Regions from separate parts of the Paenibacillus sp. FSL H8-0104 genome, predicted to be linked through region 3. Evidence: predicted binding sites of a transcription regulator. Region 3 holds the regulator's gene; each other region holds the start of a gene.
The links. Region 3 encodes Rex, which represses fermentation and respiration genes when NADH is low (regulators of the CRP and FNR family bind a similar motif). Its sites were predicted from a motif close to TTGTGAAATATTTCACAA; they were not measured.

Region 1 (7,643 bases), 230 kb from region 3:
AAGCGTCAGAGCAAAGATCAGCACTGCAATGGTATTGCCATAGCCATATTTGAAGTTGGTAATCGCGTATTTGATCATGTATGTGGCCAGAACCTCGGTGGACCCGGCGGGCCCACCTTTGGTCATGACAATCACGATGTCGGCTGCTTTCATGGCACCTGCGATGGACAACATGATCACTACTGAAATGATCGGCCGGATCAGCGGCAACGTAATTCGCATTGCACGTTGTACTGCTGTTGCCCCATCAATTGCAGCTGCTTCATCCAGATCACGAGGAATCGCCAGTATGGCCGCCAACACCATGACAATGTAAAATCCCGTCCACTGCCAGGCATTGGTCACCAAGATGGACAACATGGCAAATCGGTTATCGGATAACCAGTAGATGGGATCGATGCCCAGCACATGAAGCATTTTGTTTAATAGCCCGATATTCGGTTCATAGATGAATCCCCATAAAATACCGATAACGGCTGTCGACATGATGGATGGTAAAAAAACAGCTGTTTTATACAGACCCTTCAGCCTTTTCACATTGGCAATAAGAAGTGAAAACAGGACGATCAGGGGTACCTGAATCAGTACCGAGAATCCGATGAAAAAGCCGTTATTCCGTGTGGAAATCCAAAAGCGTTCATCGGTCAGTGCCTTCACATAGTTGGATAAACCCACAAAACGTGGCTCAGCCGATACCCCATTCCAACTCGTCAGACTGTAATACAGGGAGCTGCCAATAGGATATAAGAAGAACATCACAAACAGAATTAGGGCTGGCATTACAAATAACGTATAGATTAACGGGCTGCGGAGTGAAGTATTCATGGTCAGCCTCCTTCAGTCACTTCAACGAACGCAGTTTCAACTTGGATTGATTTATTCCACGGAAGCGTTTGCTTCCTCCTGCACCTTTTGCAACTCTTCTGCCATTTTCTCTGGCGTGGTCTGCCCACCAATCAACTTCTGAATCTGCAGATTGCCGATCTCAGTCGTCACATCGGCCTGAACGAGTGCATCAAATGCCGGGAACGACGTCTTGGACGCATTAAGCACGGCCACAATTTCTTTCATCAGATCATCGGTAATACTGTCGGTCAGCACTTTCTCATCCAGCTTCATGGCAGGCAACACACCATCTTCCACAAGGCCACGGACCTGCATATCTTCATTGTAGAAATTTTTGATAAAAGCTTTCACTGCTTCCAGCTTCTGCGGGTCATCCGCCACTGCTGCCGAGAATCCGTATCCATTGTTCACATCCCGCATCAAAGACGTCTGATCCCCTGCTCCGTTCTCTACCGGAGGCATATTGAAGAATCCAACCTTGCCAATGAGCGATTCACCGCTCTGACCTTCCTTGAATACAGATGATTTCCATGTTCCGTCATACATCAACACCGCTTCGCCGCTTGTAAATTGGGTGGTATATTCGGCATACTCAAAGCCCAGTTCACCTTTTTTGAAATAACCTTTATCCACCCATTCCTTATGTTTGGCAAATCCTTGGACCACACCCGGGTCGGTCCACTTCGCTTCACCTGTTGCAAACTTTGCGGTAATCTCCGGCCCGGCATATCGGGACCACAGATGGTTGGTTAACATAAGCGGCACCCAGCCCGCCTTGGATGCAGAAGCCAGCGGCACTTTGCCATCGGCCTTGATCTCGGCCAGTATATTGTCCAGTTCAGCCATGGTGGTTGGAGCTTTCCATCCTTTTTGTTCAAAGTACTCTTTATTATAGAAAAAACCTTCGCCCGAACCGCCAATCGGCAGTCCATATACTTTGCCTTCATACGTAAACGGTTCAAGCGATGTAAACTGGTCTTGAATGCCCAGCTCTTGCAAGATCGGAGTCAGATCAAGCAACATACCTTCCTTGGCATAAACTTTGGAATCCGGGCTACCGAACAGTTCAAATATATCCGGCGGGTTGCCTGCCGCCATCTCTCCGCGAAGCTTTTCCTTACGATTCACATCAGATTCGACGCCATCCAGCGTAAAGGTCAGATTGGGTATCTCACCCTCCACTTTGTCCACAACATCCTGCAGAATGGCCAGTCTTTTCTGTTTGTCAGCTCCCACCTGCGTGTGGCGGAGAAGCATCTCAACCGGTTCCTTACTTGTTTCCTCCACAGGTGTATTACCTGCGCCTTGCTGTGGCTCGTTACTTGAGCTTGCACATCCCGCCAAAGTCCATGAAGTGATAAGCAATAATGAAAGCAGTAATGTCATTCCTTTTTTCATCTGGTTGACCCTCCTCAAGATATTGAGCATTTGGCTTTACACTCTGATTATAAAAAGCCGGAGCTTACATCGTAAGGATGACAATTCATCAATGGAGGGATAAAATCCTTCACTGGACCCATAATCTTGCATTTACAATGGATAACAGCAAAAAAAACAGCCCCTGCGAAACATGTTCGCAAAGACTGCTTGGTTGGTATATACGTTGAACTCAAGAATATTTACACTTGCTACTCCGATGACAGAACAACCTTCTGATCGCTGTTATCCCCCGATTTTTTTAATCCACTTTTACAAAGGTGAAAATCTGGGGATAAAGGCGAACGCTCCGCTTCTTCAGCTTATTTCTGTCCTCTTCGTTCTCGTGTAAATAGTTAGTTCAAATTATATACATCCTGCATATAAAGGTAGTTAATTACCGGAACAGGCCACGCCAGCCGTTTCCTGGCGACCTTGTTCGATCAGACGATACGCCCGCTCCACTTCTTCTTCACTTGGTGAAGGAACACCATCCAGTGGATATACTTTACCGAGCGCTTCCCATTTGTAGATCCCCATCTGATGGTATGGAAGAATTTCGAACTTCTCGACGCCATTTAGTGTGCCTATAAACCGTCCGAGGTTAAGCAGATCCTCTTCCTCGTTATGAATACCAGGCACATACACGTGGCGTATCCACATTTTCCGACCTTGCTCCGATAACCACTTGGCCGTTTTCAACGTTCTCTCGTTGGATTTGCCTGTCAGCTTGATATGTTTCTCGTCATCAATATGTTTGAGGTCCAACAGAACCAGGTCTGTGTGATCCAACAGATCGTGAATCCGATCCGGTTCGTTAAACCCGTTGCTATCCAGTGTCGTATGCAATCCCCAGCGGCGCTTCACTTCCTTGAAGATTTCGGCTACAAAGTGAGCCTGTAACGTTGGTTCACCGCCAGATATCGTGAGTCCGCCTCCAGAGCTGCGGTAATAGGATAGATACGGCTCAATTTCAGCCAGTACCTCCTCAAGCGTCATTTCTTTTCCACCATCCAGCGCCCATGTATCGGGGTTATGGCAATACTGACACTTCAGTAGACATCCTTGCATAAAAAGCACAAAGCGGATGCCTGGGCCGTCAACCGTCCCGAAAGTTTCGAGTGAATGAATATGTCCGTTAACCATGCTGCCTCTTCCTTTCTGTATCCGCATCCGCTGTGCGTTTTATATGATTTGGAATGCCTTGCTCTAGCGGTCTTCTACTTGCAAATTACTTACATCGAGCCATGGAACGTACGGTTGATGACATCCAACTGTTGTTCACGAGTCAGTTTAATGAAGTTAACCGCATATCCAGATACCCGTACAGTCAGTTGCGGATAGTTTTCCGGGTGATCCATCGCATCAATCAATTGTTGACGATCAAATACGTTGACGTTCAGGTGATGAGCGTTTTGACCGAAGTAACCATCCATCATCGCAGTCAGGTTGGATTTACGTGTAGTCTCCTCTTTACCCAATGCTTTTGGCACGATAGAGAAGGTATTGGAAATCCCGTCAAGACTGTGTTCATAAGGCAATTTGGCTACAGAGCCAAGGGATGCCAGTGCACCTTTTTTATCACGACCATGCATTGGGTTTGCACCTGGAGCAAACGGTTCACCTGCTTTACGACCATCCGGTGTAGTCCCTGTTTTCTTACCATATACCACGTTGGAAGTGATCGTCAGAACGGATTGCGTTGGCACTGCATTACGGTAAGCTTTGTGCTTGCGAATCATGCCCATGAAGTTCTCAACCAGTTCAACAGCAATGCTGTCTACGCTGTCTTCATTGTTACCGTAACAAGGGAAGTCTCCTTCGATTTCGAAATCAACAGCGATGCCTTGTTCGTTACGAATTGGTTTTACTTTGGCATATTTAATTGCACTCAGTGAATCTGCTGTAACCGACAGACCAGCGATACCACAAGCCATCGTGCGTACAATATCACGGTCATGTAATGCCATTTCGATACGCTCATAGCTGTATTTATCGTGCATGTAGTGAATGACGTTAAGGGTGTTCATATACAGCTTCGCGAGCCACTCCATCATTGGTTTGAAGCGTTTCATAACCTCATTGTAATCCAGCACTTCGCTAGTAATGGCAGGATACTCAGGTCCAACTTGGGCTCCGGATTTCTCGTCACGACCACCGTTGATCGCATACAGGAGAGCTTTTGCCAGGTTGGCACGAGCGCCGAAGAATTGCATTTGTTTCCCGATCTTCATCGCCGACACACAGCAAGCAATACCGTAATCGTCACCGTAGATCGGACGCATCAGATCATCATTTTCATACTGGATTGAGCTGGTTTCGATGGATACTTTGCTGCAATAATCTTTGAAAGCTTCTGGAAGTTTCGTTGACCAGAGAACAGTCAAGTTTGGTTCTGGTGCAGGACCCAAGTTGTGCAGTGTATGCAGGAAACGGAAACTGTTTTTGGTTACACGTGTTTCGCCATTCACGGACATACCACCGATGGACTCAGTCACCCATGTTGGATCTCCACTGAACAGTTCGTTGTAATCCGGTGTACGCAGGAATTTGACAATTCGCAGTTTCATTACAAAATGGTCAACCAATTCCTGAGCCTGTTCTTCGGACAAAATACCTTCTTGCAGGTCACGTTCAATGTAGATATCCAGGAAAGAAGATACACGTCCCAGTGACATCGCAGCACCGTTCTGTTCTTTGATCGCAGCGAGATAACCGAAGTACAACCATTGGAACGCTTCTTTTGCTGTTGTCGCTGGCAAGGAAATATCGAACCCGTGCATATCGCCCAATTGTTTCAATTCTTGCAATGCACGAATCTGTTCAGACAATTCTTCCCGCAGACGAATGACATCTTCATCAATAACATCAACTTCGAGTGCATTCAGTTCGCCTTTTTTGTTACGAATCAGGAAGTCTACCCCGTACAAAGCTACACGACGATAGTCACCGATGATCCGGCCACGGCCGTAAGCATCTGGCAGACCTGTAATAATTCCTGCTTTACGCGCTGCACGCATGTCGGAAGTATAAGCATCGAATACACCCTGGTTGTGTGTTTTGCGAATGTTTGTAAATATATCAATGACGCCCTGTGGCATTTCAAAGCCATATGCCTCACATGCGTCAATCATCATGCGAATTCCGCCTGTTGGTTGAATGGAACGTTTGAACGGAGCATCGGTCTGAACGCCGACAATCTGCTCTTTGGATTGATCCAGATAACCGGGTTGGTGAGAAATAATAGTACCTGGTGTGTTCACGTCAACGTCAAGGACACCGCCGTTATCCCGTTCTTTTTTGGTCAGATCAGATACGATCTCCCACAATTCTTTGGTATTCTGGGTTGCACCTGCGAGAAATGCTTCGTCACCGTAATACGGAGACAAGTTGTGTGCCAGAAAATCATTCACATCTACGGATTTGGTCCATGTTCCTTTGGTAAAGTTTCTCCAGCCTGTTTGTTGTTTGACATCTTTTTCAATCACCGACATCGTAATCCCTCCACTAATTTGGATTTCTGGACACATAACATCTTGCTTCATTCGTAGCATTGTGTGCCCAGAGCCGCGATTAATGTGAATTGTTTCACATAAACCGGAACATGTTCTCTCTACTTGGGAACCGGAACCGCGGGATGAATGTTTTTCTTACATTTTCAGTATACGACTTGGGGCTTTCATCATCTGTGATTTTTGTCACAAAGCCAGTGAACTAACTCACTCCACCTGCGCTGTGTCGCATTGACCCCTGTAAATTCACACTTAGCCACTGCGCGGGCAGAACAACTTCCGATCGCTGTTATCCCCGGATTTTTTCAATTTTATATTTCAAAGGGGAAAATCCGGGGATAAAGGCGAACGCTCCGCTTCTTCAGTTTTTTCTGCCCTCTCCGTTATTGTGTGAACATCTGGCTCAAACAGCCACATCACGAATTCCATACTACCTCTTTAGAACCCTTTTGCTCCTCTAGGTTCGGAGCAAACCAAATCTTAGAAATAAACCCTGAAAAACAGATGCTCGCTCTTCTGTTTTTCTGCCCTCTTCGTTATTGTGTGAACATCTGGCTCAAACAGTCATGTCACGGATTCCGTGTAACCTCTCTAGAACGCTTTTGCTCCTCTATGCTCGGAGCAAATCAAATCTTAGAATATACCCTGAAAAACAGACGCTTCGCTCTTTTGTTTTTCTGCCCTCTCGTTATTGTGTGAAAGACGGCAATCGGGGCTCCCCTCTCGGGGAACCCTGATCTTCTTGCCGTAAGGCACGCTTCGTTCTAGATTCTTTATTCAAACTTTCCGTAGAAAGCGTTGCGGTATACATCAGCCAGTTCAGTTACCAGCGGTAACTTCGGATTAGCGGTTGTACATTGGTCTTCGAAGGCACGGTCTGCCAGATAATCTACATGTGCTTCGAAGTCTTTGGCATCAAATCCGATTTCCTGGAACGATTCTTCAATGCCCAAGATTTTGTTCAGGTTACGGATGGCATTGATGAGACTGGTAACACCTTCTTCTGTCGTGCGAGCAGGCAATCCCAAGATGCGGGCGATTTCGGCATACCGCTCATCTGCTACAAAGTGTGAATATTTCGGGAACGATGCAAATTTGGTCGGTTTTTTCGCGTTGTAACGAATGACGTGTGGCATCAGGATTGCATTTGTGCGTCCGTGTGCGGTGTGATACTGACCGCCCCATTTGTGCGCCAAGCTGTGGTTGATGCCCAGGAATGCGTTGGCAAACGCCATACCTGCAATCGTGGAAGCATTATGCATTTTCTCACGTGCCAGTTTATCTCCTTGCAGTGCCGATTGCTCCAGGTATTGGAATACCAGTTGGATTGCTTTGATCGCAAGTCCATCCGTGTAATCATTTGCCATAACAGATACATAAGCTTCAATCGCATGCGTCAGTACGTCCATGCCTGTATCTGCAACGGCTGTTCTCGGCAGGGAGTATACGAACTCCGGATCGACAATCGCTACGTCTGGTGTCAGCTCATAGTCGGCCAATGGATATTTGGTGTTACCTTGATTTTTATCTGTGATAACCGCGAACGATGTCACTTCAGAACCTGTACCGGATGTTGTTGGGATCGCTACAAATTTCGCTTTTACGCCGAGACGTGGATATTTGTAGATCCGTTTGCGGATATCCATGAATTTTTGTTTCAGATCGTTGAAGTCCGTGTCCGGATATTCATAGAACAACCACATGGCTTTGGCAGCATCCATCGGTGATCCACCGCCGAGTGCGATAATGCAGTCTGGTTGGAAGCGGCGCATCATTTCGGTTCCACGATCTACCGTTGTTGTGGATGGATCTGGCTCAACATCGGAGAACACTTCGATCGCTACTGGCATTTGGCGTTGACGCAGATAG
Region 2 (7,643 bases), 2.1 Mb from region 3:
CCCATTGCAGCCAATTTAACCATATTTTCAACCCGATTAAACATTCCTTTTTCCTCAAAAAGGTGCTCATCTGCATAATCCAGAACTATAGAGCTTCCGGTTGGCAGGTTCGCAAACACATGACGAATCACGTTAAACAGATCATTTTGGGGCAAATAATACGAAACACCCAAGAGACTAGCCAACGTCTTCCGTTTCTTCAAACCTTCAATAGTCAAGCTGTCATTCGAAAGCTCACGCGTAAAATCCATGGGTACCAAGTGAAGATTGTCCGGAATAGTCAGCTCGGCCTGATTCAGCCGCTCTTTCTTGAATTGCTGTGTAGCCGGATAATCCACTTCAATGATATCCAGCGTGTCCTCCAATTCCGGATGCCTCAAAGCAAACGTATCCATCCCGGCGCCAAGAATGACTACCTGCTTCAATCCCAACGCGACTTCATGCAAAAGTACATGCTCACAGTAAGCGGCCCGAGCCAGAGTTATTGGAGATAACTGTACCTGGGTAATCCATTTTAGAACCTTTTCCGGGTCGTCCTTGAGCTCGTGAGCCATATCCGGGTTGAAAAAATGAATGCCTCTAACCATGTTATTGCTGATATCTGAAAACTCTTGAGGAGAGATCAGCAATCTCGCCATAAAATCATCGAAAATGAGGGGTGTGTCATGTTGGCTGTGATAGGCTCGGCCAAAAGTCGAAATCAATGATGTGATACTGGATTCATTTTGCTTCATACTTATTCCTCCCGTACAAACAAAAATAAGATTCCCCTGGCCAGGAGAATCTTATTATATACGGAATATTTTTATATGTAAATTATAGCATAAATACATTTTTTTGTCAACCATAATTTACGGATGAACAGACAGTTTACAGTGGATTTACCGTCCACTTCAACTCGTTCTTCCTTCCGCATCCTATCCAACCCGATGAGATCTGTTAGGCGTCCATTCCATACTCCTTCACTTCACGATTACGGTTCAACACCGCATGCAACACAAAACCAAGTACCGCAATAGCTGCTGTGCCTGTTGCCAGCCACGCTACCGGAATAAGTCCCTGTTTGTCATACATGACCCCCATCGCATAGGGGCCGATAACCCGTCCAACCGCACCGATCCCACCCGATATCCCGATGTAAAAAGGTGCCGCCCTGCCAGCATGCTCGGAGATAAATGCAGGCGTTGCAGGGGAGATCAACATCTCTCCAAACGTGGCAAGTACCATTGCAAGCACCATGCCTGGATAGCTGTACATGGTAATCATCACAATGTAGGCCATGCCATAGAATACCGCACTCGCCGTCATCTGGGCAGTGGAGGTACGGGCCATGGTCCGTTTCACCCAGCTGGTAAAAGGTTGGCCCACAAAGATCAGCACCCCGTTCAGGGTCCAGAGCAGACCGTACATTCTTTTTTCCATACCCTCAGAGATGATATACGGGGACACACCTGTGTTCCAGATGGAGTTGCCGAATAACAGGAAGAGTACGCCCAAGCTCATAAACAGATATAGTCGGGTATTCCCCAGCAATGCCCAGACGCCCGGCCCATCGGGGACGGTTTTCCGTTTCGTCAGATGTACTTCCCCCTGATCCGGTTCAACCCGCGACAGATAATACCAGAAGAAAATTGCAAATCCGGCTGAGGTCACCCCGTTCAGTACAAAGCTGAGGTGATAGGAAAAGTCAGCCAGAAAACCGCTCAACGCCGTACCAATCGCCACCCCGATATTGTTCGCCACATAGATAATATTGAATAATTCACCGCGTCGCTCCGCAAACCGGAAGCCAATAAAGGCTTGAATCGCTGGCAGCGACAATGAACTGAACAGACCAATCCAGCCCATGGCACATATAAATACGACCCAATACGCACTAATCCACGGCAACGCAAACAAACCTAACGCATTAAGCGCCAGTGAGCCAATAATCAGCTTCTTCACGCCTACTCTGTGATACAACGAACCACCAAGCAATTGTCCAAAGATGCCACCCAGGGACTGAATGAGGATTACAAAACCCGCGTTTGCCATCGTCCGTCCAAGCTCATCAAACACATACATGGTGGTCAGCGGCCACATCAAGGCACTGCCTGTTGCGTTAACCAGACTTGCTAATAAAAATACTCTCACTTCTTTTGGATAGTTATCCAGCCATCTCATCATCTCTAGTTCATTCTCCTTAGTACCTCTGCACATACAAATGGCCATAAAAAATAGACCTTTGCCCTGACGGCATAAATATAACCAGCCAGAGCGAAGGTTTTATGAAGTGTTACATCAATTGCACTATAATCCTGCTCAAGTTCTAGCCTTTGTTCATCTTACCTCAAAAAAATCATGCTGCAAGCACACTCATTGACGCTTCACTTCAACAGTGGCTGAGAAGAAGGTCGCCCCGTTCCCCATGTCCGACAACCGATTGGACGTCAGTGAATTCGCCCGCTGCTTCTTCCCGTCACCATCCCACCATAAGCCTTGGCTAATCACTGTTCCCGGCAGCATGGCTTCACTCACCTTGGCGGTAAGTTCAATGCGCCCACGATCATTCCATACGACTACTTCATCTCCATCCTCTAGGTTTCTACGGATGGCGTCCTCGGGGTGTATCTGCAATAAAGGCATCTTTTCCAAACGCTGATGTTTGGCTGAATTACCAAAGGTGGAGTTCAGGAAATTATGGTTTGGCGGCGACAGGAACATCAATGGATACGTATCGGCAGGTCCAGCCGGATGCTCCCCATCATATCCTTCAACCAGAGCACTATAGGTAGGGAGCGGCGGAAGCCCTCTCTGTTCCATCGTCTCGGAATACAATTCAATTTTGCCTGAAGGTGTGGGCAGCTGATCCAGATATGCAGCATATGGCGTCATATCCAGCTTCACGAATCGATGTTCCTTCAGTCCTTCCAACGTGACCCCATTCATGTAGGGGTTGCCTGTGCCCTGAAGTGCGTCCTCAATCATCTGTTCCGGTGTTTCTCCGAAGATTGCAGGATCGTACCCCATAGCCTGCCCAAGCAGTGAGAACAGTTCCACATTGCTCTTGCTCTCCCCAATCGGTGCAATCACCGGCTCTTGCAGATGAACGTACTGATGCCAATAAGAGGTGTACAGGTCCGTCGCTTCAAATGAAGATGTGGCTGGCAATACGATATCTGCATACTTCGCCGTATCCGTCATGAACAGATCATGCACAACCGTGAACAGATCCTCCCGTGCAAAACCTCGCTCCACCCGCTCGGTATCCGGTGCCACCACCAGTGGATTGCTGCAGTAAACCATCATCGCTCGGATTGGCTGCTCTGCTTCCAGCAACGCTTCACCAATCCGGTTCATGTTCACCACTCGCGGCTCCGGATTCTGCCGTAGCTCCGGACGTTCGAGCGCGTCGCTATTTGTGCTCGCGTAGCTGTTAGTGCGAACGGCACCGCCGCCTTGCTTCAGCCACTGCCCTGTAATGGCAGGCAGACATGCAACGCTACGCACGTTCATCCCCCCATTATCATGGTGCTGGAGGCCATTGCCGATGTGAATATGGGCTGCCTGTGCGTTGCCGTATAGTTCGGCCAGCTCCACAATGGTTTCCTCCGGCACGCCCGTAATGCGTGCAACACGTTCAGGGGTGTAACTGCGGACATGATCACGCAGTGCTTCATGACCTACCGTATACTTTTGCATAAACGCTTCATCCGTTAGTCCCCGTTCGAATAGCACATGCATCAAACCCAGCGCCAGTGCGCTGTCCGTGCCCGGATACAGCGGAATAAACCAGTCGCCCCATTGGGCGGTACGATTGCGATGAACGTCGATGACGACAATCTTGGCGCCTTTCTTACGGGCTTTCTCCGCCAAAACGACCTGGTGCATATTTGTACTGACGATATTGCCGCCCCACACCAGGATGAGATCCGCATGCTCCGTATCTTCCGGCACCGTTCCCCGGTTGGCACCCATCGTATATTTCCAGCCCGTATTTCCAGCAGAGTTACAGATCGTCTGCTCCAGTACACTCGCACCAAGCGCATTGAAGAAACGCCGATCCATACCGTCTACGCCGAGAATGCCCATGTTACCGTAAAAGCTGTAGGGCAGGATGCTCTCCGGGCCGTAGGTTTCGGACAATGCGGTGAATTTGGTCGTAATCTCGCGAATCGCTTCATCCCAACTAATTCGTTCGAACTTGCCTTCACCTTTGGCTCCTACACGTTTCATCGGATATTGTAGACGCTCGGGGTGATACACCCGCTCAGTCATATTTCTAACTTTATTACAGATGGCACCCTTGGTTATGGGATGATCCGGATTGCCTGCCACCTTCACAATTTTGCCGTTCTCTTTATGTAATAACAGACCACAAGTGTCCGGACAGTCGAGCGGGCACACCGCCGCAAATACACCATTCTCCTGATCGATCATCGTAAGGCTCCCTTCTTTAAAAGCTATCCCTATATCATATCTTCTTCGAGGTTATCGCGTAAAGAGAACAGTATGTTTTTGCTTCATATTCGCCGCTATAGCGGCTTTAAATTATTTTCAAAAAAATGTTTTTGAGTTTGATTCAACTTCAGAATTCAGGGGTAAATTAAAAATAAGGCATTAGGCTAGTGTTTCCCCACTTCCTCCTCATGCCATATCATGGACCACTCCCGAAATTCGCCATGAACAGGTTTCGTTCCCCCGAACCTTGTCATGGCGAATTTATTTTGCGTTAGACTCCAACAAGAACCCCATACAAAAAAACGATCCCGCCCTGCTCCCTCACAGCATATTCGCCATGAACCGAGCAAGATCAGAATCGTCTTCTCTTCTATAACCCGTGCACACATGCTACGCTGTGCCCGCTATGCTTGTTTGCTCAACATCACTCTAGCCTCCGTCTCCACAGCTTCGATCGACGTTGCTATCTCCGGCTTCACTTTCGGCTCAGCTTGGCGCAGGTACACCACCCAATAGGCTGCAGCTACAAACAGAGCACCACCAGTCAGATTCCCGAGCCATACCGGAATGAAATTCATCACATATTGACCCCACGAATAATGTCCTTCAAAGATTGCCGCCGGGATGAGGAACATATTGGCCACAACGTGCTGGAATCCAATCGCCACAAATGCCATCGTTGGAAACCAAATGCCCAGTACCTTGCCACTCATCGTATCCGAAGCATAAGATAACCACACGGCCAGCGCGACCAGCCAGTTACAGCCGATGCCAGAGATGAAAGCTTGCAGGAAACCCTCATGCAGCTTATGCCCAGCCATATCCACCACTTTTGCCAGATATACACCCTCTCCGGTCAGACCCAGCACATGTCCAAACGCGTACGCGACAAACAAAGCTCCAACAAAATTACCAATCGTCACTAAGGTTAGATTTTTCAACATGCTACCCACGGATAATTTTCTTGCAATCGTTGCAAGTGGAACTGCCATCATGTTACCTGTCAACAGCTCTCCACCACCGATGAGTACCAAGATTAATCCAACCGGGAACACTGCCGCTCCAATCAGATTGACCAGACTTCCCCACTCTGCTGGCGCAGAAGCAATCACTCGAATATCCAGTAGAAACCCCAGCGCAATAAAAGCACCTGCCAGAAAACTAAGCACCAGTACAGAAGACGCCGGATATTGAGCCTTCTTCATGCCTGTCTGCGCCGTATATTGTGCAACCTCAAGAGGTGTTTTTGCTGCCATATCATTCATCCTCTCCTTCATTGTTCATCGTTGGATAAAACCATCTGAATTCCTTTGTTTATGCGTTGAATACCATATCTCAATTGTATCTCGGTCCTAAACATAACTTTGTGCAAATTATCACAATGTTGTTTAAAAAGATACTTTAAGAGTGTCTTGGAATAGTTATGACAGCAAGAGTGTAGTAAGGCCTTTTGTAGCTAAAAAAATCACAAAAAAGACTGACGATATACTCGCCAGTCTTCTTTTCCTTTATAATCATCCGCCTTGTTTCGAATCTTGGCAGTTATTGTACTCCTCTTATTTACGGACAAGCATGACTTATCTTTGTATGGCGTTTATCATGCCCTCTGTTCAACCATCTATTCTGCTTCCTTACACCATTGCTGGTGCTTTTACTTCTATTGGAGGCAGTGCTTGCAGACCCGCCGTGTTCAGGAAGTTCCACGGTTTGTTGTAATGTGGCTGGAAGAAGAAGTCGATGAAGGCCAGCTCATCTACGGTCATGTTATTTTGGATGCAAACCGAGATTGTATTAATCGATTGAGTCAGATCAACCTGAGACATCACCTGTGCTCCAACGATCCGACGAGTAGCCTGCTCATATACTACTTTGAGCAACAGTTTCTCAGCCGTTGGCATGAACTCCGGACGGTAGCTGTCTTCCAGTACGACAGATTCAACAATCAGGCCTTCGTCAGCAGCAGACATTTCCGTCATCCCTGTACCCGCGATATTTTGCTCATAAATTTTGATACCCGATGTTCCTTGTGTACCCATATACGGTGTCGTAGGACGAACCAGGTTACGGGCTACGAGTGTACCCATCCGCACGGCGTTGGTTGCCAGTGGAATGTAAGATGCTTTGCCTGTTGGGTTGTAATGAATAGCACAGCTGTCACCCGCAGCGAAGACGTCTTTTTGACTCGTTTGCATATATTTATCCACGATGATTGCGCCGTTTGGCAGCATATCCACTTGGCCTTTGAGCAGCTCTGTATTTGGACGGAAACCAATGCACAGAATAACCAGATCGGTTTCGAACTCTCCTTTGGACGTGATCACTTTAGTCACTTTGCCATTTTCACCAGTAAACTTCTGTACCGTTTGACCAAGTGCCAACTTGATGCCGCGTCCAGTCAACGTATCTTCAATCGCATCCGTGAACTCAGGGTCCAAGTATTTATTCAAAATCCGGTCCACACTGTCGATCAGGGTAACTTCCTTGCCGTTCATTTGGAAAGCTTCCACCAGCTCTACGCCGATATATCCTGCACCTACAACGGTGACACGTTTGGCATCTTTGGCTTTTTCAATAATCGTGTTGGAATGATTGTAGTTTTTGCAAAGTAAAATGTTATCCATCTCGATGCCTTCAAGCTTTGGAACGACAGGCCATGACCCCGTTGTCACGATCAGTTTGTCAAACGTATCTTCAAATTCTTCCCCGGTTTGCAGGTTTTTAGCCTGAAGGGTATGGCCCTTGGCATCTACTGCTGTTACTTCATGAAGCATCTTGGTCTCAACACCAAGCTCTGCCAGTTGATTAGGCGAAGAATAGAACAAACCGTCAGGGTCTTTCACAACCCCACCTACGTAGAGTGCAATGCCACAAGATAGGAAGGAAATATTGTCATTGCGCTCATACACGGTGATGGTAGCATCCGGGTACAATTTAGCGGTATTTACGATGGCTGCGGTTCCTGCGTGTGTACATCCGATAACTGCGATTTTCATTAAAAGTTCCTCCTCGAAATATATAAATGAGTTTGAATATAAGGTTGTTATGGTTGTGAAACATTTCACTTCTTGTTCGAAACTGTGTATGTGATTTATTTCACTTTATACACTCATTATAATGTGATATTTTTCACATTGCAATAGGTTGAGCAAAAAAAGTTTGTCGAAGGAGGTCATTTCCCTGTATTTAAGCCTTTCTTCCCTTCA
Region 3 (7,643 bases):
CAGAAAGCGCTTCGTATAGAGGAACTGTTCCTGTTGCGGGTTATGACGTACATATCCCAGCGCCTGACCACGCGGACTAAGTGCCACCTGACTAACACTGCCTGGACGAACGAGTTCAGCCATAATGGCATGTCCCAACTCATGAATGGCGACCCTTTTCTTCTCTTCCACGCTGGACTCACGGTCTGTCTTCTCACCCATCATGACTTTATCAATAGCCAGGGACAAATGCCGCTGTTCAATGTTTAACAGCCCGTCTCTCATGGCGTATATTGCTGCTTCGTTCATCACACTTTCGAGCTGTGCACCGGAGAAACCATATGATTCTTCCGCTGTTTTCTCCAGATTAACTTCCTTCAACAGAGGTTTGTTCACCGCATGCAGTTCCAGAATATGCTTTCTGCCCTTTTTGTCAGGCAAGTCCACTTGAATGTGGCGGTCAAAACGTCCCGGTCGCGTCAGGGCACTATCCAGCATCTCTTTACGGTTCGTTGCAGCGATAACCAGAATTCTTGGCGTATCGGAAGAATAGATTCCATCCATTTCCGTCAGGAGCTGATTGAGGGTCTGATCATATTCACGCTGTTGACCACCCTCACGTTTCCCCCCGATGACATCGATTTCATCGATAAAGATAATAGCGTTTTCCTTATTTTCCTTGGTGGCACGGGTTCTCGCGTCCTTGAACAAATCCCGAATTCTGCTGGCACCCACACCAACATACATTTCCACGAACTCACTACCCGATGCTGCTACAAAAATAGAATCGGTGTAATGGGCAGCAGCCTTGGCCATCAACGTTTTCCCTGTCCCTGGAGGGCCCGTCAGCAAGATCCCTTTTAACGGGCGAATCCCGAACTTCCGGATTTCTTCATGTTTGATCAGAAAGTCAAGCGCTTCACGCAATTCCTGCTTGGCACTGTCCTGTCCGCCAATTTCTTCAAAAGTAAGCTTGGAAGGTCCTTTTTTCTTCCGTTTACGTTCCTGTGCAGCGCCTACTGTAATCCCGCCACGCATTTGCATCATGAACAGCAAAGCTCCGACAAGCACTGCTGCAATCAGGATCGGAACAATATTAACACCAGTAAAAGCAAGGAAAATAATCAATACGGGAAAAAATCCGATGGCAACTTCTTTTGTCCACTTAGGCATTAGGCCACACTCCTATCTGACCGGGCACACGCGGCAGAATAATAAACTTGCTGGCATCTCCGTCTCTGAGACTGACATATACATTGTTGTCATCCATCGCTGTATTTACCTTAATTCCATTCGTCGCCATCTTGGACAACGTTGGTGTAATCTCGGTGTATTGCTTGTTCTCCATCGCCTGAGCTACGGTGAACATCGCATCCCCCCACCAACTTTCCAGTGCTTCACTGGAATGATCCACAACATCCAACTTTAGTGAGCGTGTTCCAATCAGGGTCTGTCCTTCTTTGTGAATATATTGTACCAGTCTGCCCAAATCAACATCAGGTTGCAGATCCAGTTTCAATTGTACGTCATTGCGGTTAATAGTTAATTGAACGTCGTTGACTCCATCGTACTGGGTTACCATTTTTTCAATCGGATTCTGCACAGCCACCTGACGATATACAAACCAACCTCCAAACAACACAACGGCTGAAATGACGGCAGTTAAAGCAATAGGCAATACTTTTAGCTTCAAGTGAATTACCCCTCCCAGAATTTGGCCCAACCTACTGGCTTATTGGTATATACGAATATGTGCACATTGACTCCTGCGAGAATTTCGACAGGATTATTTGTTTTTGAATGTAACTTTGAGTACATATCTGAGTATATCACATCGTATATACAATTTCGAAGGCGAAAATATGAATAAATTATTAATTTTAACTATTTAAATCAAATATATTTACAGGCAACACAAAGAACCGGTTCAGTCGGATATCCGTCTGCCGGTTCTTTCATTTCTTTACATTCTCTAGTTATGTCACTCTATTTGTTCTAGCTGTTCGGGAGTGTGTAGACCAGGTCCACCTGTTCTCCGTTGCTAAAACGATAAAAGCGATAGTGGTTATGCGTACCGTCTTTATAATACACTTGCCACACATATATTCCATTCACAACTCCGGGCATGATTCGTTTAATCTCACCGGCAGGAACTTCAGAACTGAAGCGATTGCGTATCTGCGCTTCGGACATGCCATTCTGCAGCAGCTCACTGTGTACAGCGTTTGCACCCTTAACCGGTTGATTGTTTGCGTCGAACTTAACCCAGACCATAACATCCTGGTTATCCTTGTTTTTGCCGATCAGGGTCCAGTAGATGTTGTCAGAGCCTTCTTTGTCTCCCCAGATGTACTTACGCAATTCATCATAGGATGTAATGCCCAGTTGCTCCTGTGCTGCTTGTATGGCGAGCGCTTCTTCCTTGCGTTGGTCCTGCGTGACATGAACGTAATAACGCTGAAGTCCAAACAGAATCAGAACCAGTGCAAGCAGCGAAATCCATATCCACTTCTTTTTTTTCTTCAAAAGCCGAACTTCCTTTCCCTATGATGCTGTCCTGCAATTAACGAGCAAGCAGACCATCAAATGCCAATTGAGACTCACGCAAAATGCGTTCTTCATCCAGCGTCAGACATTCGCCATGTTTCACTACTTGTTTTCCATCCACCCATACGTGTTCAACATCTTTGGCAGAAGCCGAGTAAATCGTATGTGAGATCAGGTCTGTATGTGGATAGAAATGTGCCTGTTCAATGTTAAGGGCGATAAAATCAGCCTTCATGCCAACCTGAAGTGCTCCGGTATTATTCAAGAAGATGGATTTGGCACCGTATGACGTTCCGAGTAATAACGCTTCGCCTGCTGGCACTGCCGTCGGGTCACCAGATACACCTTTGTGAATCAATGCAGCCAGTCTCATTTCCTCGAACATATCCAGGTTGTTGTTACTTGCTGGACCGTCTGTTCCGAGTGACACGGTAACTCCTGCTTTCAGCAACGCAGGTACCCGCGCAACACCGGAAGCGAGTTTCAGATTACTTCCCGGGTTATGGGATACAGCCACATCATGGCGGGCCAGAATCTCAATCTCTTCGTCATTCAGATGCACCGCATGTGCAACCAGGGATGGACGAGAGAAAAAGCCCAGTTTCTCCAGATGTGCCACAGGACGCAGTCCATAATCAGCCACGTTCTGCTCGACTTCACGAAGCGTTTCCGACATATGTGTATGAAGGGGAAGGTTTAGGTCGTTCGCGACCTGCACAAGCTTCTCTATGTAGTCAGGAGGGCATGTATATGGGGCGTGTGGCGAGATTACGGTTGTAATGCGACCATCTGCCTGTCCATTCCACTCACGTGCAAACGCTGCCGACTCCTCCAGCTTCCGCAATTGTTCTTCTTCCGAGCACAGCCCGATTACACCACGTGCCAGTGCCGCTCTAACGCCGGATTGCTCCACAACTTTGGCAACTTGATCCATGTGATCGTACATGTCCAGGAAAGCTGTAGTTCCGCCTTTCAACATTTCAAGCACTGATAGCGAAGTTCCCCAATATACATCTTCTGAAGTCATTTTCGCTTCCATCGGCCACATTTTTTCCTGCAACCATACTTGCAATGCAAGATCGTCTCCGTGCCCTCTGAGCAACGACATCGCTGCATGACCATGCGTATTGATCAGACCCGGCAGGAAGAACAGTCCTTTTCCATCCACTTTGGTACAATTTTTGTCTTCATCCGGCAATGTCTCACCAATATGCACAATCTTGTCATTCTCAACAACCATGTATCCTTGGACCACGTTCCATGTTGTGCCGCCTTCATTAACAGCAAATTTGCCATTGTGAATTACCCATCTATTTGTTGTCATCTTCCTCGTCGTCCTTTCCAGTATCCAAGTAATAGGCCAAACTAAGCAGATCTGTTGTAAAGTCAGCATGGTGAATGCGGATATGCGGCGGTGTTTTTAGAATGGTTGGTGCAAAATTAAGGATCGCTTCAATTCCTGATTCAATAAGCTGATCGGCTACATTTTGGGCTTCCGTATCCGGAACCGTGATAATTCCGATGCGAATGTTTTCCATTTTAACCGCTTCCGTCAATTCATCCATTGGTTTTACCGTCAAACTGTTGATTTGACTACCTATCTTCGGTCCATATGCATCAAATACAGCAACAATCTTCATGTTGTCTTTCAGATATGCGTTGTAGTTGGACAAGGCTTGACCGAGGTTACCCGCTCCTACCAGAGCTACATTAATTTGCTGATCGATTTTGAGAATGTGACGAATTTTCTCGATCAAATAGGATACATCATACCCGATCCCTTTACGACCAAAATCACCGAAGTAAGCCAGGTCTTTACGAATTTGGGCCGGATTCAGATCCAGCCTCTGTCCAAGCTCTTGAGAAGAAACAGTAGCCACCTCACGCTGATGCAACTCGTTCAAATAACGCAAGTAAACAGGCAGACGTCGTACCACCGCTTCCGAAATTTTATCCGATTTCATTCTTGCTCCCCCTTACCAAGGCCACGATAAAATAATAGATGAAAAGATGAGCATTCTGTATAAAACTCAAAGATAAACGTGACATTTTATACAGAATGCTCCTTGTAATTTAGGTTATAAGTTCTTACGTGCAACTACTTTAATCGGATACGGAAATATCTAATAAAGTTTAACGCCAAACGATAGTGTCATGCAATGATATAACGAACAAAACAACCATTATTTTTGTTCATTAGCAGGTTTTTCCAACCACTCGGTAATTCGTGGAACCATCTGCTCCGTGAGCATATGCTCCATTTTGGGTCCAGGTAATGAATATAAAAAGAATTTACCATAATACGCTTCAATCACCCGTGTATCATAAACAATGACAATTCCTCTGTCCTTTGCTGTACGTACCAATCGGCCAAATCCCTGTTTGAAACGAATGACCGCTTGTGGCACGGACAGTTTCATGAACGGATTTTTCTTCTGCTCCTGAAGCAACTCACTCTTGGCTTCCACCAACGGATGATTCGGTGGCTGGAACGGCAGTCGCACAATAGCGAGACAAGTTAACGCCTCTCCCGGGATATCTACACCCTCCCAGAAGCTGCTTGTGCCCAGAAGTACCGTTGCTTTGGCATCTTGGAACCTGCGAGTCAATTTGGAACGACTTCCACTGTCAACGCCTTGCCCAAGCAACGAGATGTCGTTGCCAGACAGTGCCTCCTTCAGCGGATCATAGACCTGTCGCAACATCTTGTATGAAGTAAACAGAACCATCATGCGTCCACGCGTAGCAATTGCCGTCTCTGCAAGTGATTGCACCAGCATATTAACAAAGTGCGCATCACCCACACTTCCCTTCACACTCGGGAAATCACGCGGAATCACCAGAAGTGCCTGATCGCGATAGTTGAAAGGTGATGGCAGCATCGACGTTAACAGCCGATTATTCTCAGAGGCTTCCTGTAAGCCAAGCTGCTCAATCATGAACTGGAATGACTTATCTACCGAGAGCGTAGCCGATGTAAGCACAACACTTTTCTTTTTGTCAAAAAATAAATCCTTAAGTTGGGCACTGACATCTACAGGTACGGCATACAGCTGAAGAGATTTACTGCGGAACTGACCGCTGGCTTCCATCCAGTACACCGTTTTGGCGTCATCCATACGCATGAAGAAACGTAGATTCTCCTTCAATGTGGTCAGATCTTTCAGCAATCCTGTAATGTCCGTGATCAGACTATCCGATTGATAATCATCCTGATCCTCTTTCACTTCAAGCAGCAATTTGTCCCCTTTGCGAACCAAATCGCCCAGAGTCACATAAATCTGGTTCTCCAGATCCTGCAACTCCTGCCATTTTGCAGGTTTCTGAGATGCTTTCAGACGCAGTGAAAATTGCCCCGTCTCTCCCGGTGAAGCATCACTTCGTTCAGGCAAGAGACCAAACAAGGCATCGCTCATACGATCCCACAGCTCCTTAACTTCAAGAGCAAGCGGGAACATCTGATCCACCATGGAGCCCCATTGCACCGAATTTTCATGCCCGGAAAACTGCGAACGAAGCATAGGTAGCTGACCATTACGACTGTCTTTAAATAGGCGGGTCAGTGTATGAACCAAGGTGAAATATTTCATATGCATTCCAAGATGTTTACCAGCGACATCCTCCAGATGATGTGCCTCATCGATCACAAGACTCTCATAGGCTGGCAGCAGCTGATGCGCGGCTTTCACATCCGTAAATAATTTGGAGTGATTGGTGATTACGATATCAGACAACCCTGCTTCATGTTTGGCACGATGGTAGAAGCATTTACGGAACCATGGACAGGATCTTCCCAGACATGATTCGGATTCACTCTGTACGGTCTCCCAGAAGTCCCCTCCGCGTCCGCTAAGGTTAAGTTCCTCATCATCTCCGGTTTCGGTCTGCGTAAGCCAGACGATCATCTGAGCAGCTGTGAAATAATCCTCTTTCGGTGTGGCGAATTCACGTTTATTGATTTTGTGTTCAAATTTGCGCAGGCACAGGTAATGTCCACGTCCTTTGAATACAGCAGCCTTAAACGGGAACGGAACCACTTGAGTCAGCATCGGAATGTCCCGCTCTCTCAATTGCTCCTGCAGATTGATCGTATGCGTGCTAACCATAACTTTCTGTTCTTGCTTCACACTTTCGTAAATAGCAGGCAACAGATACCCTAGAGATTTACCGGTACCCGTTCCAGCTTCGATCAAGAGATGTTTCTCTTCATCCAGGGCTTGCCTTACACTGCTGAACATCTGAGTCTGCGCTTCACGCTCTTCGTAATGATCCAGCGTATCCTTCAGGTTCTCCCGAACCTGGTCCATAAACTGTTCGAAGCTTACACCATCGAGGGGGTTAGCCTCCCGCTCATCGCGTGGTGCACCAATATCGGTCCAATCACTTACATTAAGAGCAAGCTGACGATAATAGGTATGTCCGTCCAGATCCTGAATCGGCTCTGCTTCCTTCTCACTGCGCATCCCGTCCAAGAACCAACCCAAGTCACTGTCTTCTGGTGCAAACAGGTCACTGAGGCGCTGAATCGTTATGAGCGGTAATTCCTTTAACTCATCCAGACACTTGAGTAGCACATAGGCTGTCGCCAGTGCATCACTGTCTGCCTGGTGAGGGCGATCATGTTGAAATCCAAATTCGGAAGACACATAACCGAGTTGATAAGAACCCAGTGATGGGAATGTGATCTTCAGAAAATCAATCGTGTCCAGAATGCGGCCAGTGAACGGCAAATAACCGCAACGGTCAAGAGCATTCTGCAAAAAGTGAAAATCAAAAGCGACGTTGTGTCCAACAAGCACCACATCATTAAGCAGCGGAACCATCTCCATCATCATCTCTTCGAGTGAAGGAGCGTCCGCCACATCTGCATCGGTAATACCCGTCAACCCCGAAATAAACGGGGGAATCGGTACACCAGGGTTCACATAAGAACTATATATTTGAGTTATGCTGTAGTCATGATCTATGATGGCAAGTCCGGCCTGTATAATCTCACCGTCGGACTGCGTGCCGGTTGTTTCGAAATCCAATACGGCAAATTTCATTGCAATGTACGGTCCCTTCCATTCCAGTCTATGTTACAGCATAGCAAAAAAAAGGGGATTTGAAAATTAACT

Region 1: a site for Rex is predicted at 5,839-5,856, ahead of pflB (formate C-acetyltransferase). Genes of this name have one in related genera too.
Region 2: a site for Rex is predicted at 5,805-5,822, ahead of NST38_RS28195 (formate/nitrite transporter family protein). Genes of this name have one in related genera too.

Annotation. Positions count from the first base shown of each region.
Region 1 is NZ_JBBOTC010000001.1:4,510,006-4,517,648, forward strand. It holds gene NST38_RS20085 (carbohydrate ABC transporter permease) at 1-825, opposite strand, end outside; gene NST38_RS20090 (ABC transporter substrate-binding protein) at 877-2,244, opposite strand; gene pflA (pyruvate formate-lyase-activating protein) at 2,656-3,408, opposite strand; gene pflB (formate C-acetyltransferase) at 3,498-5,756, opposite strand; gene adhE (bifunctional acetaldehyde-CoA/alcohol dehydrogenase) at 6,548-7,643, opposite strand, start outside.
Region 2 is NZ_JBBOTC010000001.1:6,408,137-6,415,779, forward strand. It holds gene NST38_RS28180 (class I SAM-dependent methyltransferase) at 1-734, opposite strand, end outside; gene NST38_RS28185 (MFS transporter) at 940-2,163, opposite strand; gene NST38_RS28190 (molybdopterin-containing oxidoreductase family protein) at 2,356-4,419, opposite strand; gene NST38_RS28195 (formate/nitrite transporter family protein) at 4,845-5,696, opposite strand; gene NST38_RS28200 (FAD-dependent oxidoreductase) at 6,072-7,433, opposite strand.
Region 3 is NZ_JBBOTC010000001.1:4,283,039-4,290,681, forward strand. It holds gene NST38_RS18955 (AAA family ATPase) at 1-1,152, opposite strand, end outside; gene NST38_RS18960 (hypothetical protein) at 1,145-1,672, opposite strand; gene NST38_RS18965 (DUF5590 domain-containing protein) at 1,975-2,505, opposite strand; gene NST38_RS18970 (amidohydrolase) at 2,543-3,850, opposite strand; gene NST38_RS18975 (redox-sensing transcriptional repressor Rex) at 3,837-4,490, opposite strand; gene dinG (ATP-dependent DNA helicase DinG) at 4,710-7,571, opposite strand.